One region of the Shimazuella sp. NTD247 genome, then DNA from elsewhere that is predicted to be linked to it. Evidence: predicted binding sites of a transcription regulator. Region 1 holds the regulator's gene; the other holds the start of a gene.
What was found. The regulator Rex, encoded in region 1, represses fermentation and respiration genes when NADH is low (regulators of the CRP and FNR family bind a similar motif). The targets are predictions, from matches to a motif close to TTGTGAAATATTTCACAA.

Region 1 (15,045 bases):
ACTCTGTTGAAGAAGCAGTCAAAGGTGCACTCGATATTTTAGCAGAAGAATTATCGGAAGATGCAGATACACGAAAATGGGTTCGCACCTATACTTGGAACCAAGGTGTACTTGAGGCAAAAGCAGTAGACGAAGATGAAAAAACGGTTTACGAGATGTATTATGACTATCAAGAGCCGATCCGTACGATGCCGTCTCATCGGGTATTGGCAGTTCGAAGAGCGGAAAGAGAAGGAATACTTAAATTAAAAATATCTGTTCCAGAAGAAGGTGTTTTTTCTCTTTTACACAAGTGGTTTCCGCATGAAAATACATATACTGCGTCTATCATACAGGACAGCTATAAACGTTTGATTTCGCCTTCCATAGATCGAGAAATACATGCGAAGATGCTTATAGATGCAGAGGAAAAAGCAATAGACATTTTTAAAGAAAACTTAAGACATCTTTTGCTTCAATCTCCTATCACAGGAAAGGTAGTTCTTGGAGTAGATCCAGCATACCGTACAGGATGTAAATTAGCTGTAGTGGATGAAACTGGTAAATTGCTTGATGTAGATGTTATTTATCCAACGAAACCGAATGAACGGATTGAAGAAGCAAAAGAAAAAGTGCAATTGTTGTTGGAAAAATATCCAATTGAACTGATTGCGATCGGTAATGGAACTGCATCACGCGAAACCGAAGATTTTATTGCTGAAATTATACAAGAAGTGAATAAAGAACTTTTTTATGTCATTGTCAATGAAGCTGGAGCGAGTGTATATTCTGCTTCCCCATTAGCAAAGGAAGAATTTCCGGAATTAGACGCTGCGAGGAGAAGTGCTGTTTCCATTGCCCGTCGTTTGCAAGATCCGCTTGCAGAATTAGTAAAAATTGATCCGAAATCAGTTGGAGTAGGCCAATACCAGCATGATGTAAACCAGAAAAAATTGTCAGAGTCATTAACACAAGTGGTGGAATCATCCGTTAACTATGTGGGTGTAGATGTTAATACGGCATCTCCATCATTGTTGCAATATATTTCTGGTGTCAGCAAAGCCGTTGCCAAAAATATTGTGACAGAAAGAGAGAAAATCGGTAAATTTACAAACAGAAAACAATTGAAAAAGGTCCCAAAATTAGGGGCAAAAACGTTTGAACAGTGCATTGGATTTTTACGAATTCGCGATGGAGAAGATCCATTGGATAAAACACCTATTCATCCCGAGTCATATGAAATTGCCAGCAAACTCTTGGAAAAACTAGACATTTTACCAAATGATTTAGGATTCGATACAACAAAGGAAAAACTGAAAAACGTCGATGTGGAGAAGATGGCGTCAGAGTTAAATAGCGGGGTACCAACAATGAAAGATATTATTGATTCCCTTTTACGACCAGGTAGAGACCCGCGTGAATCACTTCCAAGCCCGATTCTTCGCTCGGACGTTTTAAAAGCAGATGATTTGGAGACGGGTATGCATCTAAAAGGAACGATTCGTAATGTTGTTGCTTTTGGTGCATTTGTTGATATCGGTTTAAAAAATGATGCATTGGTGCACATATCCAAACTCAGTAATCAGTATGTGCGCAATCCAATGGATGTGGTGACAGTCGGGGATATTGTAGATGTATGGGTTTTGTCAGTGGATAAGGATAGAGACCGTGTAAGTCTAAGTATGGTGAATTAAACAAGAGATAGGACTTCTCTAAGAAAAGGCAGGAAGTCCTATCTTTTTTTATAAATTTTTACTCGTTTTTTCATACTCTTTTTTAATAAAAGTAAACCAGCAACGATTTAAAAATCGAATTTGATTTCGATCTTTTGCCTGAAACGCCTGCATCAATTGTTTACTGAGCCAATTGGGCATGCGGTAATGCTCCTTCCGTTTTTTCAGTGGTTATTTTATATGTATTACATGAATAGGTTGTCTTGTGCCTAATCGAAAGAGAAATAAAAAAAATGAATGAAAAAGTTCATTTGCGGGTAAAAGGTAGGTGAGGTGATTGAAATGGAAAGTAAACAAACTTATTATGTGACTGTAGATGGAAGCATAAACACAGAGGAAAATTTAGATAATGCACCTTATGATTTTGAAGTTCAAGCAACAAAAGAAGAAATAAATAATTTACAAAGTTTATTCCAACAATCATATAATGAGGATTGGGAAACATTTACGGAAGCACATCTTCCATACCAGACGGAAGATAGACAAAAACAAAGTACAGATGTGGATAAAAAAATTCGCGATATCTACACAGCTATTTATCATTTGGGCACAGAAGATACAAAGCAGTCCATAAAAAGCCTTGGAATTGTTGATCTTTCGTGAACTTGTGAGTATACTTAGTAGTGAGTATATTTTTTCCTAACATTTTATTGGAGGAATGAGTAGTGGGACCACAATACTATCAATCTTCTTCTGCAGTTAGAACAGATCAACGCTTATTTCAACGCGTTTTTGCTTGGATGTTTGCTGGCTTGCTACTTACGGGAATTATTGCATATTACTTAAGTAGTACAATCAATATGGTTGCTTTCCTTGATTTTTATCCAAAAATGATATGGGTTGCAATCATTGCCGAATTCGTAATTGTTTTTGCACTTTCTGCGTTTATTAGCAGGATGTCCCCGTTTGTTGCCACCTTCATGTTCTTTTTGTATGCTGCTATCAATGGGATAACATTCAGTGTAATCCTTGCACGTGTTGACATCAGTACAGTAGGTTCTGCATTTATTATTACTGCAGGTATGTTTGGTATATCAGCAGCAATTGGTTATATAACGAAAGCAGATCTTTCCAAAATGGGTTCGATTTTGTTGATGTTTGTGCTAGGTATTGTATTAGCTAGTCTTGTAAACATTTTTCTTTTACACAGCGATACATTTGACTTGATTCTTTCTTATATCATTGTTGCAGTTTTCTGTGGAATTACTGCTTATGATGTGCAGAACATTAAGCGATTGAGTGCGAGTATCCAAGGGATGGATCAAAATACAGCTACAAAGGTAGCTATTTTTGGAGCATTGATGTTGTATATTGACTTTATTGCTATTCTGCAAAGCTTAATCAACATTTTTTCAAGAGACTAAGCTTGATTTAAAAACCTTCTCACTTAAAGTGGAGAAGGTTTTTTTCATAAATGAAAAAATTATACTTGACGTGAATATGTGAATCATGCTAGATTATAGAAGTCGCTCGATACGCAATAAAAAAACCTTGCAATCAGTAGTACTTTTTGATACAATGACTCTTGTCTTCAAAATGTTCCCAAATAGCTCAACGGCAGAGCAACCGGCTGTTAACCGGTAGGTTGCAGGTTCGAATCCTGCTTTGGGAGCCAACTATGGAGAGATACTCAAGAGGCCGAAGAGGACGGTTTGCTAAACCGTTAGATGGCGTAAGCCATGCGAGGGTTCGAATCCCTCTCTCTCCGCCAGACTTTACATAATCTCGGCCCGTTGGTGAAGCGGTTCAACACACCAGCCTTTCACGCTGGCATGCAGGGGTTCGAATCCCCTACGGGTCACCATTTTTGGGCGCTTAGCTCAGCTGGGAGAGCACATGCCTTACAAGCATGGGGTCGGCGGTTCGATCCCGTCAGCGCCCACCATTTACCTTATAGTTTTAAAAACCCTTTTTTTGGGGCTGTGGTGTAGAGGCCTAACATGCCTGCCTGTCACGCAGGAGACCGCGGGTTCGAATCCCGTCAGCCCCGCCAGTTTTTTTATTGTGGCGGTCGTGGTGAAGCGGTTAACACACCGGATTGTGGCTCCGGCACTCGAGGGTTCGAATCCCTTCGTCCGCCCCACTTTTTCTTGTTATTGGGGAGTAGCCAAGTGGTAAGGCATCGGTTTTTGGTATCGTGTACCGAAGGTTCGAATCCTTCCTCCCCAGCCACTTTTTTTATAAAAAGTTTTCTCAAATTAATGAGAGCCATTAGCTCAGTTGGTAGAGCATCTGACTTTTAATCAGAGGGTCGAAGGTTCGAGTCCTTCATGGCTCACCATTTTATGCGGGTGTGGCGGAATTGGCAGACGCACTAGATTTAGGTTCTAGCGCCGCGAGGCGTGGGGGTTCAAGTCCCTCCACCCGCACCATTTTTAAAATTACCATATACTTGCGGTCGTGGTGGAATTGGCAGACACGCTATCTTGAGGGGGTAGTGGCCCTAGGCCGTATGGGTTCGAGTCCCATCGACCGCACCAATTTCATCATCTAAAAGAAGAGTTATAAATATAACTTTTCTTTTTTTATACAAATGATTTCGGGGCGTAGCTCAGCTTGGTAGAGTGCCTCGTTCGGGACGAGGATGTCGCAGGTTCAAATCCTGTCGCCCCGACCATAAAACATTTTTTGTGGTCGGACTGAAGCTCAGCTTAGCTGGCTTTTTTCATTTTGTGAAAGAAATTTTTGTATCAACAAAAAAGAGCAAAAAGGAAAAAATATGAATCTTTTTATCAATAAAAAACATAGCGATACGATTTATACAGAGATTGTAACGCAACTACGTGGCGTTGGTTGCGTTTTTGCTGAAGATGAAGCTAAATTACTTATGTCTGCAGCGCAATCTCCAGAGCACCTTTCTGTCATGATAGACCAACGGAAAACGGGAATTCCTCTTGAGTATATTATTGGCTGGACGGAGTTCTGTGGTCTACAAATATTAGTTGATTCAGGAGTTTTTGTTCCCCGCCCCCGCACTGAATTTCTTGTTAAACAAACAGCTGCGTTTGTTCGTCCAGGAGATATTGTAGTAGATATGTGTTGTGGTTCGGGTGCGATAGGTGCTGTGCTGGGCACATACGAGCAATTAGAGTTATATGCTAGTGATGTCGACTCTGCCGCAGTGCAATGTGCTAGGCGCAATCTAGTTTCTGTTGGTGGTAAGGTGTTCCAAGGTGACTTATTTGAGTCTTTGCCTGATACTATTTTGGGACGGATTGATATCTTAGTCGCAAATGTACCTTATGTTCCTAAAGATGAGATCAGCATGTTACCTTCCGAGGCTCGTATATATGAGAAAGAGGTGGCGCTCAACGGTGGAGAGGATGGACTGGATATTTTGCGGCGAATTTCTAAAGATGCTTATCATTGGTTAGCTACTGATGGGCATTTACTGATCGAGGTCAGTGAACAACAAGTTGAAACAGCCGTCGAAATTTATACAAGTAATAAATTCATTCCACAGGTAGTCCGTTCGAATGACTTTGAAGCAACTGTCGTGATTGGAAAGAAGCTTTAAAAATTCAAAAGTAATAAGTAACTAAAATTTAAAAGTTCATCAAAGGAAAAGACTGGCTTAATCCTTTTATCAGGATAAAAGCTAGTTTTTTTATTGTAAAAATAATTTTGTTTCAATCAATACTGATAAGAATGAAAAGTTTCTTTGCAGGTACCAGCAAAAAAAGCGTGACATTTATAACAGGTACCATTATAATACAAATCAGAAGGTACCTGTTAGAATGAATTGTATTATATAGGAGGAAAAACATCATGAGTGAACAAAATTTTGAGTTGTATGAAAAGCTAACCAAGCTTCAGTGGTTATTACACAAACAGCACCTGCGTAGTCATGCCTTGAAAGGTCCCATGGCGGATCCTACTCGTGGACAGGGGAGAATACTTGCCTTGCTTCGCCTTCAGGATGGTATCAGTACAAAAGATTTATCCTATTTGTTAGGGATTCGCGTGTCATCACTCAATGAATTGCTTGCGAAACTTGAAAAGAGTAAATACATTACTCGGGAGCCGTCCGAAGCAGATAAACGAGTGATACTGATAAAATTAACAGAAAAGGGCAGAGATGAAAATCAACAGGAAACAGAACATGAAGATATTTTTAGTTGTCTTTCTCTAGATGAACAAAAAAACTTTGGGGAGTACCTAGATCGTGTAATGGAAAAATTGAAAGAGAAGTTTGGCGAGGAAATGGAAGAAGAGTTTGACAAGCTGCGCGAAGCCCGTGAACGTATGGGTGAAGAGCGATTCAAGCATTTGGCTGCTTTATGGAAGGACAAAAGAGGGCATATGTTTGGCAGAGGAGCATCTCCACATTTTCGTGCCGGTTTCCCAGGCGGTGGGCATGATCATAAAAAAAGACGAGGTCATTAATTTTTGTTAAAAGGAGATGTATTCGCTTCTCCTTTTTTTAAAGCGAATCGAACATCCTAGATGTTGCATCAGATCTAAATTTATGCTATAGTTTTTTAGTAATTAATTTAATATGCGGGTGTAGTTCAATGGTAGAACATCGGCCTTCCAAGCCGAATGTGAGGGTTCGATTCCCTTCACCCGCTCCAATGAAGAAGCTATTTGTTAAAAAGTAGCTTCTTTTTCTTTTTCTTGATAAGATATATTTATTTATGTGGATGGACGGTGTTGTACCTTGGATAATTATGTTTTTCATTCAAAAAATGAAGACGAGACAAGAGCGATTGCCTTTCGTATTGGATCAGTGCTATCCAAAGGTGCAGTTATTGCTTTAAATGGAGAATTAGGTGCTGGAAAAACGACTTTTTCTCAAGGTTTAGCACAAGGGCTTGGTGTAAAAGAATATGTAGACAGCCCAACATTTTCTATTTTAAAAATTTATGAAGGCAGATTGCCTCTTTATCATATGGATGTGTACCGGTTAGATGAGAATAATATTGAAGATCTCGGGCTCGATGAGTTTCTTTATGGAGACGGAGTTTCTCTCGTAGAGTGGCCATCACGAATAACATCCTTGCTCCCAGATCATACCGTAAATATTTCGATAGAAGTCCTTTCTACAGGAGAGAGAGAAATTTTTATGGATTCAAAAACGTTGTTTGAGAAGGTGTCCGAATGAATATTTTGGCTATTGATACTTCTACACTCGTATTAAGTGTAGCGGTATTAAATGAACAAAAAGTACTTGGCGAAATTACAACCAATTTAAAAAAAAATCACTCAGTAAGATTAATGCCTGCTATTGATCAATTATTTCATGACCTAGATATGGCATTAACGGATATTGATTTATTTGCTGTTACTGCCGGTCCTGGTTCTTATACCGGAGTGCGTATTGGTGCGACAACAATAAAAACATTTGCATGGGCTGTACATAAACCTTTTCTTTCTGTTTCTACCCTTGCTGTCATGGCAATGAATGGCGATTATTTCCCGGGTTATATTGTACCTTTGCTCGATGCACGCAGAGAACAAGTTTATGCTGCTGTTTATGAAGGGCAATCAGAAACACAAAAGGAAAGACTCAAAGAACAAATTATTCCGATTGATGAATTGTTGTCTCAATTAAAGCGAATGGATAAAAATATTTTATTTATTGGCGATGATGTTTCTTTCTTTCAATCAAAAATTCAACAGGAACTTGGAGAGCGGGCAATCTTTGCTTCATCGAATAATAATTTGCCTTATGCAAGCAACCTTGGCATATTAGCGATGCAGAAATGGTTAGCAACAAATAGGAGTGAAAAAAATGATTTTGCTCCGAATTACTTACAACTTACTCTAGCTGAAAAAAATTTATTGGGGCGTTAATTATGAATAGTACCAAGAGCCTTTTATTTCGTCCGATGAAAGTAACGGATATCCCAGTTATTATGGAAATAGAAAAACTTTCATTCACTGATCCTTGGAGTGAATTCTCGTTTGTAGATGAAATTACCACCAATGATCTGGCATATTATATTGTCACACAAGTGGATGGACAAGTAGTTGGCTATGCTGGTATGTGGGTTGTTCTGGAAGAATCACAAGTGACCAACATCGCTCTTCATCCCAAGTTTCGTGGACAAGGAATTGCTACGAAAACGATGACTTATTTGATTGAACTTGCGAAACAATTAGGTACTTCAAAAATGACTTTAGAGGTTAGAAAATCGAACCAAATTGCCCAGCGGATATATCGAAACCTTGGATTTACTGTGATAGGAACGAGAAAAAACTATTATCCAGACAATGGAGAAGACGCTATTTTGATGGGATTGGTATTACATGAGTAAACAAGTGATTTTAGGCATTGAAACAAGTTGCGATGAAACGAGTGTCTCGGTAGTAGTGGATGGAGATAAAGTACTTTCCAATGTGATTAGTTCTCAAATGGAGATCCATCAAGCATTTGGAGGTGTTGTTCCAGAAGTCGCTTCTCGTCGGCACGTGGAAAGAATAACATTAATTATCGAACAAGCATTACAAGAAGCAAATATAAGCAAAAGTCAATTGACAGCAATTGCAGTTACCCAAGGTCCAGGACTTGTAGGTGCATTGTTGATTGGTGTTACAGCAGCCAAAGCATTGGCATATTCCTTACGGATTCCGCTAATTCCTGTGCATCATATTGCTGGACATATTTATGCCAATCATCTTGTAAAGCCATTACAATTTCCTCTGATCGCACTGGTTGTGTCTGGAGGGCACACCGAATTAATCTATATGCCAGATCATATGAAATTTGAGCGGATCGGCCGGACAAGAGATGATGCAGTTGGGGAAGCATTTGATAAAGTGGCACGTCTGATGAACTTACCTTATCCAGGAGGCCCGCATATCGACCGATTAGCCGCACTAGGAACTGCGACGTATTCATTGCCGAGAGCATGGTTAGAAAAAGATTCATTGGATTTCAGCTTTAGTGGATTGAAATCAGCAGTTATGCAGTTTATCAAACAAAACGAACGGTACTCCGAAAAGGATTTAGCTGCGAGTTTTCAAAGTGCTGTGCTGGATGTGATTGTTGAAAAAACATTTCGTGCTGTCAAACAAAGAGACGTGAAGCAATTAGTGATCGCTGGTGGTGTTGCAGCAAATAGCGGACTTCGAACGAGACTTCACAACCGAGTGAAACAGGAAAATGTTTCATTGTGTATTCCTCCTTTGGAATTGTGTACAGATAATGCAGCGATGATTGCATCAGCAGCTTATTTTTTATTACAAGAAAAGAATTATGCAGATTTGGAATTGAATGCTGTTGCAAACTTACCATTAGTATAAGCATCTTTTGAGGAAACGGGGAATAGCATGGCACGAGCCGAATGGAAAAAATTTCTCATATTAGTTTTGTATGTGAGTTTCTTTGGTTTAGGGCAGCTTATTATTTGGAAACTACTAGCTACAGTCAAAATAGTATTTACAATTAATGGATATGCACTTGATTTGACAGCAGTTCTTCACTTAGTTGAAAGTGTGCTTATCTATTCAGCGATTATTTATGTCATTTTGAAGAAGACAAACTACTGGAACATCCTTTTTCAAGCAAGTGATATAGTAAAGGAACAGACGGCTCTACGAAAAGAAAAACAAGATAGCGAATAAAACAACCGTTGAATGCCTACAAACGGTTGTTTTATTTATCATCATATTTTTCTATTCTCAATTTACAGCTTTTTTCGTATACTAGAAGTATCAAGTACCCGTCCGATATCGTAGAACAACAAAGAATTCGAGGAAAGTAAAATGGACGTCAGCTTCCGTATTCTGGACATGGTCGAGCGCTTCGGTCACTTGCTCGTCAACGCCTGCAAGGTCGTGTTCTACATGATCTTCGGTGCTCTGGTGTACAACTACATCCAGACGCATCCCCAGCAGGTCAACGAGTTCAAGACCGAGGCGATCCCGGTCCTGCGTCGGATGTACGACGCCACCTCGAACCGCATCTCCGGTGTCATGCATGACGCCCACTCGGTGTTCACTGTCAACAACCTGATCATCGTGGTGCTGCTGGTCACTGCGGTCATCCTCTGCAACCGCTGGGCCGACCGTCGGTACAGGCTGAAGATGATGCAGTACGGCAACCCCACCGGGGCGAAGCCGCTGCCGGTGCAGCAGCAGTTCTGATCTGATTCACCCATCGGACGGGAACGGACAGTTGATGTTGATGACACCCAGTCATCCGCTATCAATTGTCCGCCCGCAATATAATGAAATTCCAAATAGATAAAAAAGATGAGCAGACTATCGCTCATCTTTTTTTATATTTTTTAACAGTACCGTTGATACTTTTGAAATTCTATCTTTCGTTTTATATAATAGAGTCACAATCGTAATCGTCCTATCCATTGATGTGTTTCAAGAGAAGGCTGGCAATTATGTCCCGTATCATCACTCACCTGCTCCTTGCAGTTGTGGCAGTTTTCGCGGCTGTTACCTTTGCCATGAAGGTGTATCCGTCATTCGTCACAGCTGAACCGGTCTCGATGAATCTCCATTTCGTGGCGAGCTGGATTTGGGATGTACTCACCTTCATTCCGTCGATCATCGAAAACATGTTCTTCAGGGATTTCACGCTGGGGGACAGTCTTATGTTCCTCGGCGGTGCTGGTTTGGTGATCTTGGTGGCAAATGAGGTGTTTTGGCAGGGCCGTAGGTGAGACGGAATCTATGATCAAAGTCTGAATTGGATAGGACGGAAGGACAATTGCATGTTTCGTTGATGAGTTTAATGCTCGTCCGACATCAGTTGTCCCCCGTATACAATGAATTAGATTAATAGATAAAAATAGACTACATTTGGTTAGTTTATTTTTTTATAGAGATAGGAAAATCACCGATATTTTCGTATAATATAGTTGTCATTTGAGATACTTCCCCTGAAAATGAGGCAAGATGTTTACTCGTAATAAGTTCCGAGCGGTTGTGATTGCATTTGTGAGCACACTCAGCTTTTTTATGATGGAAGGTGTGAGTTTCGCAGCATCTGTTGAAAAGAAGCAGGATCCTTTTTGGAAGGAAATGCAGTACAATCCTGTTCCGGAAATTTTGGATGAGGTGAAGGGAAAGTTCACAAACACCAATCTGCTGTCTAGTGATAATCTTTACAGCTGGGTAGCCCTCTTTCTTTTGCTCGGTTTTTCCATCCTTTTTTATGTCGGTTATCAAGCACGTATTAAGAAGGACTGCGACAACTAAACCTTTTTTGAACCAACTGTTATGGGGGAACAGTAGGGACAAAGATTTGGTTTATTGGACGTTTGTATGTTTGAGTTGATATCCAGTCATGCTCACATCATTCGTCCGCTGAAAAATCCATCGTAAAAATATAGATTCATTCGCCAAGCATAACTGCTTGGTCTTTTTCATGCCGGAAAGTGGTATGATGGTAGAGTTGATCCATTAAAAGTTGAGCGATAAGTGGGTGATCATCTTGCAGAAAAAGCAACTTCGAATGGAAATGGTGAACATAAGAAATAAAATGGGAATGCCTGAGCGGATACACGCATCAAGGAAGATATGTGACCGTATAAAACAGCTTTCTATATATCAAGATGCTTCCTCTATACTCGTATATTTCTCCTATCGAAGTGAAGTCAGTCTATACGCGCTTATCGAAGATGCTTGGAAACAAGGTAAACAAGTTTCCTTGCCAAGTATGGAGCAAGATGCGATTGTTCCTCGATTGTTCACTTCTCCAGCAGATTTAGAACAGGGTTCTTTTCAAATCCTTGAGCCTAATTCCAATTGTGAAAAAGTGGACAAACACAAAATTGATTTGGTGTTGGTTCCAGGAGTTGCTTTTGATAAAAAAAGATATCGTTTAGGTTTCGGAAAAGGGCATTATGATCGCTTTTTTGCAACCATATCAGATGTTTTTAAATGTGGGATCGCTTATGATGAGCAAATAGTGGAAACCATAGGTGCGGAAGACCATGATATTCCGATGGATCTCCTTATAACTCCAAGTCAAATTGTATAAATATGGATAATAGATATTTTGCCTGTCTATCGTTTTACCGTATAATAAATAGGGAGGGGGGTGGCTTTCATTGGCAGAACAGAAAATCCCAAAAGTAACTGCAAAGCGGTTGCCATTATATTACCGCTATTTAGAAAAGCTGCATGCTATTGGCAAACAGCGGATATCTTCTGCTGATTTAAGTGAAGCACTACAGATTGATCCAGCCACCATTCGGCGCGATTTTTCCTATCTGGGTGAATTAGGTAAAAAAGGGTATGGTTATAATGTGACTTACCTTTTGCAATTTTTACGTGATTTTTTGAAACAAGATGAAGTGACCAATGTCGTCTTAATTGGCGTTGGGAACCTTGGTACTGCTCTCTTACGATATAACTTTTACCGGAGTCATAATACCAAAATTGTGGCGGGTTTTGATCAGGAAGAGAGCAAAATAGGAACAGACATTGACGGCATCCCAGTTTACTCGATGAATCGTTTAGCAGAAGTTATTTTATTGCATCATGTCGAAGTGGCAATTTTAACTGTTCCTTTAAATGTAGCGCAGGGAACTGCTGATTTTATTGTCAACGCTGGAATACGAGGAATACTCAATTTTACTCCAGCAAGGATCACAGCACCCCCAAATGTTCGCGTACACCATATAGATCTTACGACCGAGCTTCAAACATTAATTTACTTTCTGAAAAAATTTCCAGCTGATGAGATGATGGAAGAGGAAGGGTTTTAAGGGGTATTAGTGATGAACGAAGAAGATTTTGACCAACAACCGCTTGTCGAACATCTATCTGAATTAAGGCGGCGCCTCTTTTGGGTGCTCGCTACTTTTATAATCGGCCTTGTCGTCAGTTTTGTTTATGCAGCTGATATATTTAAGGTGATCAGCAAAGATGCCAATCAGCACTTTGCACTGTACGCACTTAGTCCTGCTGATTCTTTTAAAATTTACATGCAGATAGCACTCGTTGCTGCATTTGTTTTGACATTGCCTGTTATATTGTATCATCTATGGCAATTTGTTCGTCCTGGTTTGCAGCCAAGGGAGCAAAAAGCGGCATTGATTTATATTCCTGTTGCCTTTTTATTGTTTATTGGCGGATTGGTGTTTGGTTACTTTTTAGTTTTTCCATTGATGATCGATTTTCTTACCAATATTTCCAAAGATCTTGGTGTCAAACAGATGTATGGAATATATCAATACATAAGTTTTATGTTTAACGTTATCGTTCCATTAGCTCTATTGTTCTTATTGCCGGTTGTAGTTCTCTTTCTTACTAGGTTACGATTGCTCACACCAGCCTTATTGATAAAAATACGCAAAGTTGCTTATTTTGTTTTAGTTATTGTCGCACTCATCATTACACCCGATTTATTATCGAATTTTTTGGTTGGTGTACCGCTTATCCTCCTTTATGAGATAAGTGTTTTGCTTTCTGTTTGGTTATATCGGAGATTAGAAAAAGAGTCTTCGATGGAAGAAAGTGATTTGTAGGTTTTTTTTGCACAATGCTTGCAAAATGGATGAGAGATGATTATGATAAGAATTGGGTGTTAGCACTCGACGTTGTTGAGTGCTAACAAACGAACGACAAAAAGGAGGGTTTCCCATCATGATTAAACCACTTGGTGATCGTGTTATTCTAGAAGCTGTTGAGAAAGAAGAAACAACCGCTAGCGGTATCGTATTACCTGATTCCGCAAAGGAAAAACCACAAGAAGGACGAATCGTAGCAGTAGGTTCTGGACGTGTCGATGAAAACGGCAACCGTGTTGCTTTAGAAGTAAACACTGGTGATCTAGTAATCTTTTCTAAATATGCTGGGACCGAAGTGAAATATGGTGAGAAAGATTACCTCATCTTGCGCGAAAGCGATATTCTGGCTGTAATTGAGTAATTTTTACATAAGAAGGGAGATTTTATCATGGCGAAAGAGATTAAATTTAGCGAAGATTCCCGTCGTGCAATGCTGCGTGGGGTGGACGCTTTAGCAGATGCTGTAAAAGTAACCTTGGGACCAAAAGGTCGTAATGTTGTGTTAGAACGTAAATTTGGATCTCCACTTATCACTAATGATGGGGTAACCATTGCAAAAGAAATCGAATTAGAAGATGCTTTTGAAAACATGGGTGCACAATTGGTGAAAGAAGTAGCTACCAAAACCAATGATATTGCTGGGGACGGAACTACAACTGCAACTGTATTGGCACAAGCGATTATTCGTGAAGGTTTGAAAAACGTAGCTGCTGGTGCAAATCCAATGATCGTTCGCAAAGGAATTGAAAAAGCAGTTGCAGCTGCAGTAACAAATATTCATGAGATCGCAAAACCAATCGAAGGAAAAGAATCCATTGCTCAAGTTGCAGCTATTTCTGCTAACGATGATGAAGTTGGTAAACTCATCGCAGAAGCTATGGAAAAAGTAGGTAACGATGGTGTTATCACTGTGGAAGAATCCAAAGGTATCACCACGGAACTGGAAGTTGTAGAAGGTATGCAATTTGACCGTGGATATATCGCATCTTACATGGTAACCGATACCGATAAAATGGAAGCTGTGTTGGATGATCCATATATCCTTATCACAGATAAAAAAATCGGTAACATCCAAGAAATTCTTCCAGTACTAGAAAAAGTAGTACAACAAGGCCGTCCAATCTTGATCATTGCAGAAGACGTAGAAGGGGAAGCGCTAACTACCCTTGTATTGAACAAACTCCGTGGAACCTTTACAGCAGTTGCTGTAAAAGCACCTGGATTTGGTGATCGCCGCAAAGAAATGCTTCAAGATATCGCTATTTTAACTGGCGGTCAAGTAATTACCGAAGATCTTGGTCTTGACTTGAAAACAACTGGTTTGGAATCCCTTGGACGTGCTCGTCAAGTACGTGTTAACAAAGACAATACTATCGTTGTTGACGGTAATGGCGAACAAACCGAAATCAAATCTCGTGTTGCTCAACTACGCCAGCAAGTGGAAGAAACCACTTCTGAGTTTGACAGAGAAAAACTACAAGAGCGCCTAGCGAAACTTTCTGGCGGTGTAGCAGTTATCAAAGTTGGTGCAGCTACTGAAACCGAATTGAAAGAGAAAAAACTTCGCATTGAAGATGCTTTGAACTCCACTCGTGCTGCTGTAGAAGAAGGTATCGTATCTGGTGGTGGTACTGCACTAGTAAACGTCATTCGTGCAGTGGAAGGGCTAGAATCTTCTCTGCCAATTGGTGATGAGAAAACAGGTGTATCCATCATCAAACGTTCTCTAGAAGAACCAGTTCGTCAAATCGCACACAATGCAGGTCTCGAAGGCTCTGTAATTGTTGAGCGTTTGAAAAAAGAAGATGTGGGTGTTGGTTTCAACGCATTGACCGGAGAATGGGTAAACATGT
Region 2 (16,381 bases), on a different contig from region 1:
GGGAAAATCAGTTAAATTAAAATTTAAGAAAATGGCGGGGCTGACGGGATTCGAACCCGCGGTCTCCTGCGTGACAGGCAGGCATGTTAGGCCTCTACACCACAGCCCCATATTTGGTTGCGGGAGCAGGATTTGAACCTGCGACCTTTGGGTTATGAGCCCAACGAGCTACCGAGCTGCTCCATCCCGCGTTAGTGGCGACATTTGTTATTATACTATGGGCATCTAAAACATGCAAGTACAAATTTATATTTTTTTCCGCCAAATATATTTTACACCAAAACGTCCTTTGCGAGATCGAAAGACCTCTACTCGATCTGGACTATCGTAACCATAAAGCCACCAGTCTTCTTCCATACGAGCAGCTAAACATCTTGCTTGAAATCTTGTTTCATACAGTTTAAGCCAATATACCCAATTTGACATCTCACTGTTCACCTCTTCATTCTAGTGTACCTAAACTTGCACATTTTCATGCTTTTTTACAGCAACACCTTTATAAAAATAAACGCGAGTCTCCACTCCTGCACATACATTCAACAGTTAATAACCATACTCTATTATTACAAGCAAATGCTTGTTAGCTATTCCCTCCTCCATTTAGCCGAGTAACCACACTCGGTTTTTCTACATAAAAAAAGAGGTTCTAATTGAACCCCTCTCTTCTATAAATAAGCACTCAAATCTTCGAATTCATCTTCCTCTTCTTCCTCATCACGCAATCGATGAGCAATACGTCCGGAAGCTGCTGCTGCTATACTCGCAACCAAATCATCAATAAATGTATTCACAGGACCATTTTTCGTTGTATCGAGTTGTTTGATTATCCCAATTTTATGTTTATCTAAGTGACCAAATGTGGTTACTGCTATACTCCCATAACCAAATACGGAGCCCAAAGCAAGTGTTTCATCACATCCAAAAAGCCCTTCGTCAGCACGGATAAGAGATAACAATGGTTCAGAAATCAAATCCTTCTCAGCTAACATATCTAATTCAATTCCTACAAGTATAGCATGTTGGATTTCACGTTTTTTCAGGACCGCTAATACACTCTCTACACAAGCTTCCAACTGAAGGTTTGGAGCATAAGGTTTCTGCATTTGGTAAACTATGTCTGCGATCGCAGCAATACTTACACCGCGATCCTTTAGTTTCTGCATTACAGCCATCTTTATTTCTTTGTTTTGAACTTTTCTCATTCATACTCCCCCTGTTTCCAAATCATAAACGAAATAAGGGAGAATGAAAACCCAAATATTAAAATAGCGTTGAACGAAAAGTAAATATTTCCTAATTATTTTTGGAAGCTGCTCGCAGCTTTTCCACGATATCCAGTGTTACTGTACAGGTACCTAAATTCGCATGGTGCATTTGCCCATTTCGCACTCCATGGTAATCTGATCCAGAGGTTGGAATCAAATTTAATTTCTCTGCTAAAGCTGCATATTTGACTTTGTCTTCCTCTGTATGATCAGGATGATTCACTTCTATACCTGTTAAGCCCATTTCCGCAATGATGGGGATTAAATCATCTCGCTTATATAAACCCGGATGAGCAATTACGGCAACACCACCCGATGCCTTAACTGCATCAATCACTTCTTCGGGCGAAGTATTATTCAGACTAACAAAAGCACTGCCGTCAATACCCAGATAACTATCAAAGGCTTCGTTCAAATCTTCAACAATTCCTCTTTCCACTAATATTTGCCCAATGTGCACTCTGCCTGCATTTTTTTCGGTTGAAAAACCTTCTTGCTTTGACTCCACTTCCTGTATGTCGATAGAGATTCCCAACTTCTTTAATTTTTCTAAAACTAAACGATTACGTTCTTGCCGCATTGTCCGTTGTTTATTTAATAACTTTCGAAATGCAGGATGAACAGGATCTATAAAATAAGCTAAAATATCAATGGATTGATCATCAAAAACGGAACTCATCTCTACTGCTGGTATTACTTCAATTCCTAATTTTTTTCCTGTTTCAAAAGCCTCCTGAAATCCTCCAGTAGTATCATGATCAGTAATCGCAACAGCACCTAGTCCCAGTTGTGCAGCAAGCTCTACAACGGCTGCTGGTGTTTGTGTTCCATCAGACATTGTGGTATGCGAGTGTAAATCAGCTCTTTTCATCCCATCACCTCATTCTTATCATACCAAAAAAGACACCCAAAAACGGGTGTCTACACTCAACTTAACATTACTTCACTGCACGAATTAATCGTTTTAAACGGGAAGCAAATTTTTTGGGGTCTTCTTGAATATTACGTGCATCTGCTGATACTCCTAGTTCGTTGGCTGCTTCGACCACTAATTGTTCCACATTGTCGTTTTTCTTAGCTTCGTCCACACGACGATTCCCATCCATGAAAAACATCCCCCTTTGCTGAGTGTAAACTTAGTATGTCTCAATAGAGACAAATTAAACATAAAAAGCAACCCCTTCTATATTAAAAGAGTTGCTTTTCCTATTTTTGGAGTAAAACCTCCGTACGTTCATGTTCTTCTAAGGACACAACTGGGTACATATTTTCCACCTGTGTAAAAACATATTGATGATTATCTGCTTGAATAGTTCCTTTGATCCAAAAACGCTTCTCAGCCCACATACGAGGGAAACTGCGCAATTGGATTGGTCTCCATTGCTCACCAATTAAAATTACAGGTCCTGCGGAAGTAATATGCAACAAAAACATGTTTCTTTGTTCTGCTTCTTCCTGATTTTTGTTCATTACACCATTTTCCATCATCCAATTTCGAGCCTCAATGGTTTCAGGTATTAGTCGAATAAATGGTACATACACTTTTTTAAATGCTTGAAAAATGTTTGCATGACCAGCGGACTCTAACCAACGGAAAAGATGTTTGCAAGTGTTTAAAAATATGCGCGCAGACACTGGGGTAGATTGGTGATGATCCATGTACCAAACACTGAAAAACCGTGCCAGTACGTCTTCATTTAAAAGCGACCATTCAAAGGATTGTCCAAAACGAAGGGAGAGATACTGGAATAACGTTTCTAACGAACGCGAATACCAAGCCTGTGTTCCTTTTTGTAATTTGCCAACTTCTGTAACAAAAAACTCTTCCAAATGATTTAGAATAGATACAGGGAGCCCAGGTCTTTCCGCTTGATTCTCCATTGCAGATAAAAAGAGGTCTTTATTATTTTCTAAACGCATTTCTGTTGGAGCTGAAGTTAATTGCTGCTCCATTGATTCTAATTCATTTGCTCTTTGAATGGACCAACCGAGTACTCTCCAGCTGGTTTCTCGAATAGTAAGTTCTTGTTGTTCTTCTTCATGGTGGTTGTATTTCTCTAGCTGCACGAGTATCTCCCCTCTCATCTCATGCACAAACGATGTATAAGGGCCAAATAGTTCATAGCGATTCCCTATCCGTATGAGCCTGGCGAAGACCAATTTATCTCGCGGAATAGCATCCTTTTTCATCACCTCATACTCTTTATTTGTTTCCAGTGATCGAAACGTCATCGTCTCTTCTTTGGATTCCAACATTTCAAAACAAGAAAAGGTTAATTCGGATAGGCTTTGAATCACTCTTTCTCCATCCATCCGATGACGATTGGTGGATGCCCAAAGTTCTACAGGCCTTCTTCCATTTATACATGGTGCATCAAATAGCAAATAATAATGAAACGAAAAAGCGAAGCTTTTTGGGATAGGTTGGTCTAAAGGGAGCTGTAATAATTCTTTAAACCTTGTTGCCCACTTGTCTTGATCTTCGACTTTGGCATAGCGATGAAACCATGTATCTAGATCAGAAAGGAGCTTCCCTTTTTGCCCTCTTTCTCGATTTTCTCTAGTTAATTCAGCTTGATGGAAAACGACTACGCGTTCACAACATTTTTTATACTTTTTACCACTGCCACAAGTACAGGGTTGATTTCGACCTACCATACTAACACCTCGGATGGAAAATTCCTTGTAATCCAGTATATCGAAAATACGCATATAAGACAAAGAAAATTTTAAAAAAATACATAGACAAAATATTCGTGTTATGTATTTAGGTTCGATGAAAATAACAAAATCCCTGCAACAAATTGTTGCAGGGATTCCTACTATTTTACAATATGGACTTTTACGTTTTTCCGACCCCATTGAACACAATCGGCCTCATTTGTGAAGTAAAGATCGATAATATGACCTTTAATTCTTCCTCCAGTATCTTCTGCAACACCGTAACCATAACCTTCAATATACAATTTGGTTCCAAGCGGTATGACACTAGGGTCAACAGCAACGGTTCCTTTGTGCGGAGTTGTTCCAGTAGCTGTTTTGCTGCCATAAGAAGTGTAAGCAGTTGCTTCAAATGTCATAGCAGAGCCTGATAATACTCCTGATGCTGGTGTTGCATCGTCCTTCTCAGGTTCTTTTGTGCCTAGTTTCACTACTTCTTGAACAGGTGCTACTTTATTCACCAATGTCCTCGTTTGTACTGGCTTACCGTCCTTCACCAGCAATTTTCCATTTTTATATAGGGCAACAATTTGATATTCTTCTACACCCATTTTTCCTTTTGTCGTTACTTCTTTTTTGCCTTTTTCCAGCTTGGCGTCTTTTATTTCTTTCGTAGTAAATTTAATTGGTTTGGTTTCCTTTTTTACCCGTTGTTCGACTTTGTCGATAACAATCCTCATATTCGGGGTAATAACTTCGTTCATGGATACATTTGGCTCATCCCAAGCAGACAAAGCAATCTTTCTTTCTTCCAAGAAAGAACCCACCGTTGTCTGTGTGGTAATAAACGTACCTAGTTTTTTACCGCCTAGTTCCAGATTTACTTTACACTTACAACGAAGCTCTACCGTTGTATCCCCATCTAATTCTTTATTCCAAGGTATACTCGGTTGATAGGACGCCTTCAGCTGCTGCACATTTTGTCCAGCACCTGCCAGAGCTTCTTCCAATGTATTATGTAATCCTTCGCTAACCACTTGTGACTTTCCGTCACTAAATGTAACAGTTACTTTTGTTTCCATTGCAGCATAAGCCACAAATGATCCAGATAAAAGTACTATCGCTATTACTCCTAATATTAGGAATTTCTTCATTGGTCACTGCTACCGAAAAACTTTGAATTTAATTTTAAAAGGCACACTTAATTCGTTTGACTAGACTGTCTGAAGTTTTTCCAGTAACAGCTTCGCACCTCCTTGTTAGGTGTACCTATGTAACTTCTGCCCATTATAACAGGACTAAAAAAGATATTCTATTTATATGAAAAATGTTCCTTTTTTTTTCTTTTTTCTGCACACTAAAAACTGGTAAATATTTGAACCGTCACTTGACCATTTGTTGCTTCCGAAACAATGAGAATAGGGCCTTTACGCTCGTTTTTAAATTTAAAATCAGGACCTCCCCATGAAACTGTTGCATCTCTATTTTTGGGAACATATGGAACAGTTTTGCTATGACTTTTTCTTTCCACAATCGTTAAATGAGCACGATCAACACTATTGAATAATGTCGAAGAAGTTTGGCATATTCCTCCACCGATTCCCTCACTATATTCTCCTTTCACAATGATCTTCGCTTCTTTATACCCTCTACGGAATGATCTTTGTCCTACTGTCTTATTAAATGAAAAAGTCTCACCAGGCATTACTACCACATGATCAATCGCCTTCGTAGATAATTGTACGTTATGCGATCGATTATAAATACTTTTATTATAAAATGTCGTATAAGATGCTAATAATTTTCCTTTTAACTTTACAAGTTGTTTTGATGTCAATGCAGGATACAATGTTTCATAAGGAACTTCAATTTCTTTTCCCAAATAAAAATGAATCAAATCCATCCAGCGATCCATTTCTGATGTTTTTACCCTTATCCCTTGCTGTTCCAATATCACTTTTCTATCACGAAAGTAAGCTGATTTCGCAGAATGATTGATGTCTTTTCCTATCTTTTCAAACCACCGATGAAGTTTTTCTCGATTTAACGTTGTTGGGTCAATCCCATCAAAACCAGCTTGTCTAAGATCCAAATACCAATGCTTATCACCATACGTTAGATGCATAATCGGATTTGGTGATCCGTCTTGGAAAATAGGAGGCAAAAGAATAAGAAAACAAGCATATAAATAAACAAACAAAAAAATCCCTCCTTCTTTGGTAGTTTGTGCAAAGAAAGAGAGACTTAACAAAGAAATTTACTACGCAAAAAAATGAATAATATAGGTTATCCAAGCCTCTATGCCAAACAAAGCCATTGGATAAAGAACAATCAAATTCACTAGAAATAAAAATGGAATAGCAATCAAAAAATTCCAATGTTTTGTCTTATGACGAGCTACTTGCATACCGATGAACGAACCAAGCGCCCCTCCTAGCGCTGCAACAAGAAAAAGTGTTTTTTCTGGTATTCTTCGCTGACTTGCTTTTGCCTGTTTTTTGTCATACAACATTTGTGAAAAACCTGCGATGTTCATCGCCAAAAGGTACACAATAACAATGATATTCATAAAATTATTTTAACAAATAGAGGCTTTTGTTTCAAGATAATGTGAATTATATAACAAAATATGATCATTTTTTGAAGGTTATCCAGATGAATCATAAAAAAGATTGTGAAATAGTGTACAAAGTTATTCACAGAGAGTAAGATAATTGTATACAAATTAGACATTAAATCAAGGAGGAAACATCCATGGATTCTGCTTTCTGGAGTCGAATGCTTACCGAAGAAACCCTTGCATTTCATATTATTTGGGCTGCCATAGGAGTTGGAGTTCCCATTTTTATTAGTTTAGCAGAATGGATCGGTATCCGAAAAAAGGACAAACACTATATTATGATGGCAAAACGCTGGACTCGTGGTTTTGTGATTACGGTAGCTGTTGGTGTTGTCACTGGTACTTGTATTGGAGTACTCTTGTCCTTGTTATGGCCGACATTCATGCAGTTAGTAGGAAATGTGATTAGTTTGCCTTTATTTTTGGAAACATTCGCGTTCTTCTTTGAAGCCATATTTTTAGGAATATACTTATACACTTGGGATCGTTTTAAAAATCCATATTGGCATTGGCTGACCTCCATACCAGTCATTATTGGTTCTACGCTGTCCGCAGTATTTATTACAACCGTTAACTCGTTTATGAATACCCCAGCTGGATTTAAATTAGATGCCAAAGGAAAAGTAGTGGATATCGACCCGATCGGAGCGATGCTTAACCCAGCCACTCCTTCAAAAGTTGGTCATGTTGTCTCTTCTTCCTATTTAATCTCAGGTCTACTTTTAGCAGGGTTGGCAGCATTTTTTATTCTACGAGGAAGAACTCATATCTACTATAAAAAAGCATTAAAACTAACCATGATAACTACACTGATTTTGTCAATTTTAACGATTCTGATGGGCGATATTTCGGCAAAATTTCTTGCTGAACACCAGCCAGCAAAATTAGCAGCTGCGGAATGGCACTTTGAAACAAAGCAAGATGCGCCGCTTGTTTTATTTGGAAAACTTAATAAAGAAACCAATGAAGTTACTTATGCGATAAAAATACCAAAAGCACTCAGTATACTAGCTACCGATAGTCCTTCTGGTACAGTTGTTGGACTCGATAGTATTCCAAAAAACTTATGGCCGCCACTGTATATTCATTATTTATTTAATACAAAAGTAAGTATTGGATTTTACTTATTATTTATTACTGCGCTTTTTGTATTTTTATCGATTTGGAAAAAAGGAAATCCGTTTCATCCGCTAGTATTGACTGGTATTGTCCTTGCTGCTCCGCTTTCCTTTTTAGCGATGGAATTGGGGTGGGTGTTTGCAGAAGTAGGCAGGCTGCCATGGATTATCACTGGAATAATGAAAGTAGGCGAAGCTGCTACCACAGCCGCAAACGTAAAAGTAATGTATTTTTTATTCAGCGGGCTTTACTTTGTCTTAGCAGTAGTTGCGATAATCGTATTAGTTCGTTTGTTTAAAGGGAAACCAGCCGAAGCAGAATTAGCAGCTCAGGGGGAGTCGTAAAATGCAATTAGAAATGATTGGGATAACGGTCTTATGGACGTTTCTATACGGCTATATCATTGTAGCTTCGATTGATTTTGGGGCAGGATTTTTCTCTTACTACAGTCATTTGACCAAGAAGGAACACATTATCAATAAAATCATTGATCGCTACTTATCACCAGTATGGGAAGTCACAAACGTATTTCTTGTGTTTTTCATTGTTGGTATTGTCGGTTTTTTCCCGGATACTGCTTACTACTACGGAACTGCGCTGCTTATACCAGGCGGGATCGCTTTAATTTTATTGACGATTCGCGGATCTTTTTATGCATTTGCAAACTACGGGGGCAGAAAAAGCAAATTTTTCTTATTTTTGTATGGAATGACAGGTCTCTTTATACCTGCAGCGCTTTCCACTGGTCTAACCATATCCGAAGGCGGATTTATTGTAAAAACAGGAAAAAACATCGATTTCATGGCTATGAATCTGCTGAAAAGTCCCTATTCATGGACCGTTGTATTCCTAGCAATTGTGAGCATCTTATATATTAGTGCAAGTTTTTTAACTTACTATGCACACAAAGCAGGAGACAATCCTGCAATGGAGCAGCTTCGAAAATATTCTTTGTTTTGGAGTGGCCCAACAATATTAGCAAGTATTCTAGTTTTTTGGGGTTTATCACACCATAATCCCCTTCACTTTGCAAAATCTTGGGATATTCGCTGGATTTTTGCTTGCTCTTTCCTTTTTTATCTCATTGCAGTTTGGTTGATGTGGAAAAAGAAAAACTTCGGAATATCTTTTATCTGTGTCATGATTCAGTTTGCATTTGCATTTTTTGGTTATGGTTATTCTCACCTGCCGTACTTGCTATACCCTTACATTACATTGCAAAGCGGCTTAACCAACTCTACTATGGGGTGGGCATTGGTAATAGCATTTATCGCTGGGCTTTTATTATTAATACCATCTCTCATTCTGTTAATGCGCTTATTTTTATTCAATGCCAAATACGTCAAACAAGGAAAATAATAATAAAATGCTGGGGTAACCCCAGCATTTTTTCTCTTTTCTATCACTTAGAAACTTGACAACTCCATACGGCTAAAGCCGTTGGATTCTTGGGACGATAGCCTCATGACTATTTCATTACCAAGCTAACCCCGTGAGCCCCACGGTTTATGTTTGTTGTTTTTTCTTTGCCTCGAGCAAACTTGGTTTTCGTCTGTCGCGACTATACATATATTACCATGCGAATGTTCGTTTGCAAATTTATTTTCTCCAAAGGTTGAACTGCTGAAGGGAAATTCCTTCCCCTCGTTCGACGCTCGCTTTCATCCCACGATTTAAATCGTGGGTTTTCTCGCTCGCAATGCTATAATATATTCGAAAATGAGCCTATTTATAATTATTGCAAGCTTCAATAAATGCAGAAAAAATTCTCATGGCTTGTTTATTTTGCAGTATTGCCATTCCTTCGGGGTGCCATTGGATACCTAATAGAAATGGATATTGATTGCTTTCAATTGCCTCAATTACACCATCCTTTGAAAACGCAGCAGCAATCAAAGATGATCCCAAATTTTTTACAGACTGATGATGATAAGAATTAACTAGAGGTGTATCTTGCCCGATGATGTGATACAAAAGACTTTCTTTCTCTATGTCAATGGAATGAGTAGGATACCCTCTAGGAGCTTTTTGACTATGGTTGATAGCAGATGGGATTTGACTGGGAATATCCTGGTACAAGTCCCCTCCAAATGCTACATTCATCAATTGACATCCTCGGCAAATTGCGAGAATAGGTTTCTTTTGTTTGACAAACAGATCCAATACATTTATTTCGATTTGGTCACGTTCTGGAACAATCTCTCCTATATGCGGCTGCGGCTCTTCTCCATATAAAAAAGGATCAACATCTTCCCCACCGGATAACATCAAGCCATCACACTGATCAACTAACTTTTGCAGCATGATTGGATTTTCCATAAAAGGAATTAATAATGGTACTCCACCAGCTTGTAATATAGATTGAACATAGTCTTGGTTGATGTAATATCTTTTTTCATCCTGATCCATTGTTATACCAATAACTGGATACATACAGTTTCACCCACCTGTTTGCATTTTGTATATTCTATGCAAACAAAAAACTCCAGCTCATCTTGGAACTGGAGTTTTTTATTAATCCTTTGCGTGAGCACGATCATCAAACAAATATTTTATCGCATAAATCCCACTAAGACCTACAATGGTATAAATAATTCTGCTCAGCAACGATGATTCGCGAATCGCATCGCCACCAAAGATTGCAGAAACTAAATCCCATTGGAACAATCCGACTAGCAACCAGTTTAATGCTCCAATAATCACTAATGTAAGAGCTACTTTACCCACAGCTTCGCCCTCCTTCAATCGATGTTTCTGTTAGTATGTATAAAGAAGATCATTTTCATACCAATCGATCTTTGTGGGAATATTTTAAAAATACTTTAAGATATTGCTGCTGTGTTTTAATCGCATTGGATTGAACAGACAGTCCCTATACACAGAGGAGTTTCCTATGCCTGTGCGTCGTAAACTGAAACTGCATCACTTTAAAGAGTATTGGGAGATCGAGATCTTCCTTGATGGTTACATTCTTTATAGTGACGGTGTAGATGACGGCCTCACTTATCGTGAAAAAGAAAATTTGATATCGGGCGTCACTACAGCATTGAGGTAGGTGAATCCGTAATTGTTCGAAAAGACGACAAAATCGTCATCGAAAGGATTTATACTGTTCCCGGACGAGTCCCCGTTGGGATAGAAGCCAGAAAGAAAATGCCTGTTACAGTTGAGGGAATTTGTAAAGTTACTGCTTTGAAACGTGCTCCTGAATCCATTTACGTTCCTAACATTTATAATTAATTTTTTGGTTCAGATAGCAGTAAATTGCTATCTGAATCCCAAATCATCAACACTTATCATTTCCAGATTTATAATATAAAATCACATCAATTAGTATATAGACAATAAACCCGCCATGACTTTTTATGGCGGGTTTATTATTACTTTTTTTGTTTTCCGTTATGAAGATGTCACTGGAATTTCTTTCTCTTGTTGTTTTCGCTTGTGCTCCTCAGCTAACTTATCGATTTCTTTCTTTAATTCCGCTACCATCTCGGATTCTGGAATTTTACGGATGATTTCCCCATGACGGAAAAGCAATCCTTCACCTCTTGCTCCAGCAATGCCGATATCTGCTTCTTTTGCTTCCCCAGGTCCATTTACAGCACAGCCAAGCACACTCACTTTAATAGGGGCTTGGATTTTGGAAATATATTCTTCCACTTCATTTGCGATGGAGATAAGGTCAATCTCAATCCGCCCGCATGTCGGGCAAGAGATCAAGGTAGCAGCATTTGCCGCCAAGCCAAATGTTTTTAATAACTCGCGTGCTACTTTTACTTCTTCTACAGGGTCAGCGCTGAGTGAAATCCGCAATGTGGAACCGATTCCTTGAGACAAAATAGCCCCAAGTCCGGCAGCACTTTTTACGGTACCGGAGAACAAGGTTCCAGACTCTGTAATACCTAGATGCAATGGATAATCAAAAGCTTCCGCTGCTTTTTGATATGCTTCGATCGCCAGTCGAACATCTGAAGCTTTAAGTGATACAATGATGTCATGGAAATCGAGCTCTTCCAAGATACCGATATGATACAAGGCACTTTCCACCATACCGTCAGCAGTTGGATACCCGTATTTTTCCAAGATACGTTTTTCGAGCGACCCTGCATTTACTCCAATACGAATAGGGATACCACGCTCTTTTGCTGCTTTTACAACAGCCTCTACTTTTTCCCGTCTTCCTATATTCCCAGGGTTAATCCGAATTTTATCAATTCCACCCTCAATTGCTTTTAATGCAAGCTTGTAATCGAAATGGATATCTGCTACCAAAGGAACGGTAATCCGTTTTTTAATTTCTGGGATTGCCTCAGCAGCTCTCATATCAGGAACTGCTACACGAACAATTTGACAACCAGCTTCTGCTAGTCGATTGATTTCATTTACTGTTGCTTTTACATCGTGTGTCTTTGTTGTAGCCATACTTTGAATGACTACTTGATCATTTCCACCGATTTGCAAATTGCCAACTTGAACTGGTCTTGTTTTCGTACGATGAACCATGAGCACTCGCTCCTTAAGAAGTTAAAACTAGATTTTAAAATGGATAACAAAGTAAATAATTACTTGTTGATCCATTTGTTTTACCAGAAAACAAAAGATAATACTTCAATGGTATCATAAAAAGTATTGACAGATGATGATAGCTACAAGTTCCGTTCATCATTATATCATATCAAGAAAGGCAAAAAGGGGCTTTTCGCCCCTCTTTTTTGAAGATCAAGAAAAGATTACATTATCTCAATCAATTATTTGCAATTTTCCATATTGTGAATTGTTATTTTCTTTTTACTTTCTTCGCTGCCATTCGCATAGAAAATGGTATCATTCCGAACCAGCGATATGACCATGGTTCTTTTTTCGAAGACCGAATTGCTTTTCTATCTTTGCGTGGTGTCTCCATAAACCATACCATTTTTTCAAGTAAATAAGTGATCCAATCTTTAAAAGACATCTTACCACCTCACTACTTAGCCTTCACTGCTTTTCGTGAGTTTAACCCAAATATCTTTGATTTGTTTTGCAGCTTGTTCTTCTGATAGATTCTTTGTTTGAATGGTGTAATCAGCAAACTGGTATAACGGTTTCCGTACAGTATACAGTTGATGAACTCTCTCCTTTAGAGTACCTCCTTGTAATAGTGGACGGGAATTATCTGATTGCAACCGTTCGATAATTACTTCAGGTGGCGCATCTAACGCAAAAACATAACCATATCGATTCATACACACCCTATTTTCCGAACGAAGAACAATTCCTCCTCCTGTAGTAATAATACTCGGATGTGTATTTTGAACTGCTTGCTCAATCGCCCCTGTTTCAATGTTACGAAAAGTAAGTTCACCATAATTAGCAAAAATATCAGGTATAGAGCTGTTTCGATCCCGCTCGATCATCAAATCTGTATCCAAATGCTCCATGTTTAATGTTTGTGACAATATCTTTCCTACCGATGTTTTTCCTGTTCCCATAAAGCCGATTAAAATAAGATGTTTTCTCATAGTAAAAATTATTATACATGGCTTACTCTAACCAGTACAAGATATGTAATGTCTGTTTATTTAATTCCGCTGTCTCTGTTTGTTGAATTCCATTTGGACTTTTAGCAGTTGCCTTGACCACCAATGTACCAGTATTTGATTCCCATACAGAAACATTCACCAGAAATTTTCCAAACTTTTTTTGTGTCGTGGTGTAATCATTTGGATTCTCCACGAGTTCTTTTTGTCTCCAAGCAATTGCACTTTCTGCTGCATAATTAGCTTGTATCAATGCAAAACGCATTTGATCATATTTTTTTGCTTCCACCCATTCTTTACATGCAAACAGTAGTAAAGTGGCTATTAATGCGATCAAAAGCGTTACAACGGGCAAAATAAATCCTTCCTCATCATTCATCAATCCGCCCCCATAAATAAACTTTCCCATGAAATACTGCACCATTTTGTAAAAGGTTTACTGTCATTTCCACTCCCTTCTTATAACGGTGAAAACCGATCTTGTGTACATGTTGTAACATTACAGTATGTCCACGAAACGGCTGCTGTTTTTGCTGCTTTAAACTACGTATTAACTGACCATTTATAAGACGATATTGTACTTCTTGTCCGTCTTTCATCACCATGATAATTTGATTATTATTTACTAACATGTTCACTCCATTCGATTCATCATATATTGTTTGCATGTGAAAACGATTAAATTGTTCCCATAATAAATGCTCTGTTAATGAAGTTCTCACATCATTTGTTAGTTGATAAAAAAAGCCAAATACCATTGGAAATATGGTCATAAAAAGCAAAAATGTAATGACTACTTCAACATAGGTAAATCCTTGTTCTGAAATCGAAATACTTCTAATTTGATGGAGCAAATCTTGTCTTGTCTGTCTTTCCAAGTCGTGTTTACTGTGATTTTCCATAAGGCTTGTTCCCTTTGCACTTTTGTGGATATAAGATATGGAGCAATATACTTTTTTTCATCACTTAACTTTAAATCACTCAATTGTCGCTCTAATTCTGCTTGTGAAATTATTTGCGCATCATTTTCCAACATTCTGTCTTTTGAAAATGTCTCCCCTGTTAGATAAACAGGGATTGCAAACGTCAACAAAGTAATTACAACAGCAATAGCAACCATTGTTTCTACCAGAGTAAAACCTTGCTCTTCTCTATTCATGAGACTCCATCCTTGTTACTCCACTTGCTACTTGAATAATAATTGTTATCTGCCTATGTTCCGCACATTGTAAAATAATTGTTCCACCGCGAACTTGTCCAGACTGACGAAAGACAACTTCGTTATTATTGTAATTGGTTTGAATCTGAATTACTTTTTGCAAACTCACCATATCTACTACTTTCCCATCTTCTATTACTAACATCTTTTTCTTTCTAAACTGTATGGTTATTTCTTTTTCTTTTGCCATGGCTACAAATTGAGCCCGTTGTAGTTGAGAAATCACTTGCATACGCAACTGAGTGTCAGATGTTTTGGAAATTAAATTTGTTAGATTTGGCATTGCAAATGAAGTAAGCAAACCTAAAATACTAATTACACATAGAAATTCAACAAACGTAAAACCGGCTTCCCTCTTCAGCTTTTTCGACATATCACTTGCACTTCATCCGCTTTTTTTACTAATTGATATATCCCTTGATCTCCTGGACATTTGGGAATACTCCGTAAATATTTTTTAGTGACTAGCTGCTGAATGGTACTTGGGTATACACCAAAATCTAAATAATAATTTTCCATCTGCATGGTGATCATCCTACGGTTAGCTTTGTCTGCCTGAACGTTCGCCTTTTTACTCGCCTGTATAAAATTTGGTAGTGCAATCGCAATAATAATACCGATAATAAATAATACAACCAGCATTTCCACCAACGTAAACCCTTCTTCTGATTTCCTCATAAATATCCCCCTATTGAACCGCTTCGATAAGTCCGAACATGGGCAAAAATAATGAAATAACAACGATTCCCATCAAAACTCCTATCAGAACAGTTAAAGCTGGTTCTAAATAAGACATCCATTTTTCAATTTTCTCAGTTAACCACTCTTCAGACGTAGTAGCTAGCTGTCCTAACATTTCTCCTAACTTTCCTGTTTCTTCCCCTAAAATGATTGTGTGAGAGAAAATAGGCAATAAACATGAATAATTCTCATCCATTATTGCACTGAGTGTAGAACCTTCCATCAATTTTTGCTTTGTAGTCGAAAGATAATTTGCGAGTTTCGGCCATGGTGTAACTTGTTCTAGGAGGGTAAAAGAAGATAGCATGGGTACACCTGCTATAATAAATGAACTTAATTGTAGAGATAAGTACTGGGTGTAGCGATAACGATAGTAAGTGGCTACAAAAGGTATTCGGCAAAAAATTTGTTGAAAAAATGGAGTGTGTTTGAAGTACATTAATGTTGTAAAACAGATCAATCCAGTAACCAAAAGGTATGGGAAATATTGAGACAGAGTGAATACGACTTGGGTTGTAAAGGGCAAGGTAGAAGAAAAAGAATGATATAATTCTTTAAAAGTAGGCAGTACAATTATTGATAGAAACAATAAACCAACGCATAAAAAGACGAGAATGAATAGAGGATAAAAGGTAATCTGTTTTATTTTTTTCTTCCATCTCATTTTTGCTTGATAGTAGCGATGACATTGATGGAGCGCAAAAAGTATATTTCCATGTAGTTCAGCAGTTTCGATAAAAGAACAAAAGATCGGGGGCAAAAAAACCTTTCGAAATGCTGCCGATAAGCTATCACCTCTCTGAATACAATCAAGTAACCTCCCCCCAGTGTCTGAAGGGATAACCTGCTGTACCGTTAACATTTGCAGGCTGTCACGCAAAGGTATGCCACTATCCAACATAGAATGTAAATGGTAACTGAATGAAACGATTTTCTCTTCTTTCCACATAGTCAATGACTACCAACCTCCACAGTCATTCTCGAAAACTCCTCGTTTGTCGTTAAACCTTGCTCTACTTTTCGTTTTAATGCCTGTTCCATCGTTCTATATCCTTTAAAATGGAAAAATTTTCTTAGTCTAGCTGAAGTCGGATGGGACATTATTTCATTTTGCAGTTCTTCGCAGGAAGGTAAGACCTCAAATATTCCCGATCTTTTGTAATATCCACTTTCACGGCATTGCAAGCAGCCGCATCCCGAACACTGTTTACATGACAAACGTATTAAACGCTGT

Region 2: a site for Rex is predicted at 6,535-6,552, ahead of AC5WOC_RS06815 (cytochrome ubiquinol oxidase subunit I). Genes of this name have one in related genera too.

Annotation. Positions count from the first base shown of each region.
Region 1 covers NZ_JCAJZU010000004.1:394,314-409,358, forward strand. The annotation lists gene AC5WOC_RS12845 (Tex family protein) at 1-1,673, shown strand, start outside; gene cmpA (cortex morphogenetic protein CmpA) at 1,722-1,853, opposite strand; gene AC5WOC_RS12855 (hypothetical protein) at 1,995-2,315, shown strand; gene AC5WOC_RS12860 (Bax inhibitor-1/YccA family protein) at 2,378-3,076, shown strand; tRNA gene AC5WOC_RS12865 (tRNA-Asn) at 3,253-3,327, shown strand; tRNA gene AC5WOC_RS12870 (tRNA-Ser) at 3,333-3,423, shown strand; tRNA gene AC5WOC_RS12875 (tRNA-Glu) at 3,440-3,516, shown strand; tRNA gene AC5WOC_RS12880 (tRNA-Val) at 3,522-3,597, shown strand; tRNA gene AC5WOC_RS12885 (tRNA-Asp) at 3,629-3,705, shown strand; tRNA gene AC5WOC_RS12890 (tRNA-His) at 3,720-3,795, shown strand; tRNA gene AC5WOC_RS12895 (tRNA-Gln) at 3,810-3,884, shown strand; tRNA gene AC5WOC_RS12900 (tRNA-Lys) at 3,918-3,993, shown strand; tRNA gene AC5WOC_RS12905 (tRNA-Leu) at 4,000-4,084, shown strand; tRNA gene AC5WOC_RS12910 (tRNA-Leu) at 4,107-4,192, shown strand; tRNA gene AC5WOC_RS12915 (tRNA-Pro) at 4,253-4,329, shown strand; gene AC5WOC_RS12920 (putative protein N(5)-glutamine methyltransferase) at 4,432-5,229, shown strand; gene AC5WOC_RS12925 (MarR family winged helix-turn-helix transcriptional regulator) at 5,481-6,098, shown strand; tRNA gene AC5WOC_RS12930 (tRNA-Gly) at 6,213-6,286, shown strand; gene tsaE (tRNA (adenosine(37)-N6)-threonylcarbamoyltransferase complex ATPase subunit type 1 TsaE) at 6,373-6,816, shown strand; gene tsaB (tRNA (adenosine(37)-N6)-threonylcarbamoyltransferase complex dimerization subunit type 1 TsaB) at 6,813-7,508, shown strand; gene rimI (ribosomal protein S18-alanine N-acetyltransferase) at 7,511-7,972, shown strand; gene tsaD (tRNA (adenosine(37)-N6)-threonylcarbamoyltransferase complex transferase subunit TsaD) at 7,965-8,960, shown strand; gene AC5WOC_RS12955 (hypothetical protein) at 8,988-9,281, shown strand; gene AC5WOC_RS12960 (hypothetical protein) at 9,423-9,803, shown strand; gene AC5WOC_RS12965 (hypothetical protein) at 10,055-10,336, shown strand; gene AC5WOC_RS12970 (hypothetical protein) at 10,572-10,874, shown strand; gene AC5WOC_RS12975 (5-formyltetrahydrofolate cyclo-ligase) at 11,110-11,658, shown strand; gene AC5WOC_RS12980 (redox-sensing transcriptional repressor Rex) at 11,729-12,388, shown strand; gene tatC (twin-arginine translocase subunit TatC) at 12,401-13,150, shown strand; gene groES (co-chaperone GroES) at 13,269-13,553, shown strand; gene groL (chaperonin GroEL) at 13,581-15,045, shown strand, end outside.
Region 2 covers NZ_JCAJZU010000002.1:444,520-460,900, forward strand. The annotation lists tRNA gene AC5WOC_RS06765 (tRNA-Asp) at 33-109, opposite strand; tRNA gene AC5WOC_RS06770 (tRNA-Met) at 115-191, opposite strand; gene AC5WOC_RS06775 (hypothetical protein) at 247-426, opposite strand; gene AC5WOC_RS06780 (phosphatidylglycerophosphatase A family protein) at 666-1,202, opposite strand; gene AC5WOC_RS06785 (PHP domain-containing protein) at 1,294-2,136, opposite strand; gene AC5WOC_RS06790 (hypothetical protein) at 2,204-2,371, opposite strand; gene AC5WOC_RS06795 (YecA family protein) at 2,472-3,923, opposite strand; gene AC5WOC_RS06800 (3D domain-containing protein) at 4,088-5,080, opposite strand; gene AC5WOC_RS06805 (VanW family protein) at 5,284-6,126, opposite strand; gene AC5WOC_RS06810 (DUF1294 domain-containing protein) at 6,187-6,495, opposite strand; gene AC5WOC_RS06815 (cytochrome ubiquinol oxidase subunit I) at 6,681-8,009, shown strand; gene AC5WOC_RS06820 (cytochrome d ubiquinol oxidase subunit II) at 8,011-9,024, shown strand; gene AC5WOC_RS06825 (gamma-glutamyl-gamma-aminobutyrate hydrolase family protein) at 9,391-10,098, opposite strand; gene AC5WOC_RS06830 (DUF378 domain-containing protein) at 10,180-10,392, opposite strand; gene AC5WOC_RS06835 (hypothetical protein) at 10,559-10,720, shown strand; gene ispG (flavodoxin-dependent (E)-4-hydroxy-3-methylbut-2-enyl-diphosphate synthase) at 11,065-12,171, opposite strand; gene AC5WOC_RS06845 (YqzE family protein) at 12,446-12,622, opposite strand; gene AC5WOC_RS06850 (shikimate kinase) at 12,639-13,169, opposite strand; gene AC5WOC_RS06855 (hypothetical protein) at 13,192-13,566, opposite strand; gene AC5WOC_RS06860 (hypothetical protein) at 13,559-14,089, opposite strand; gene AC5WOC_RS06865 (type II secretion system protein) at 13,981-14,346, opposite strand; gene AC5WOC_RS06870 (prepilin-type N-terminal cleavage/methylation domain-containing protein) at 14,339-14,779, opposite strand; gene AC5WOC_RS06875 (competence type IV pilus major pilin ComGC) at 14,764-15,084, opposite strand; gene AC5WOC_RS06880 (type II secretion system F family protein) at 15,095-16,096, opposite strand; gene AC5WOC_RS06885 (GspE/PulE family protein) at 16,099-16,381, opposite strand, start outside.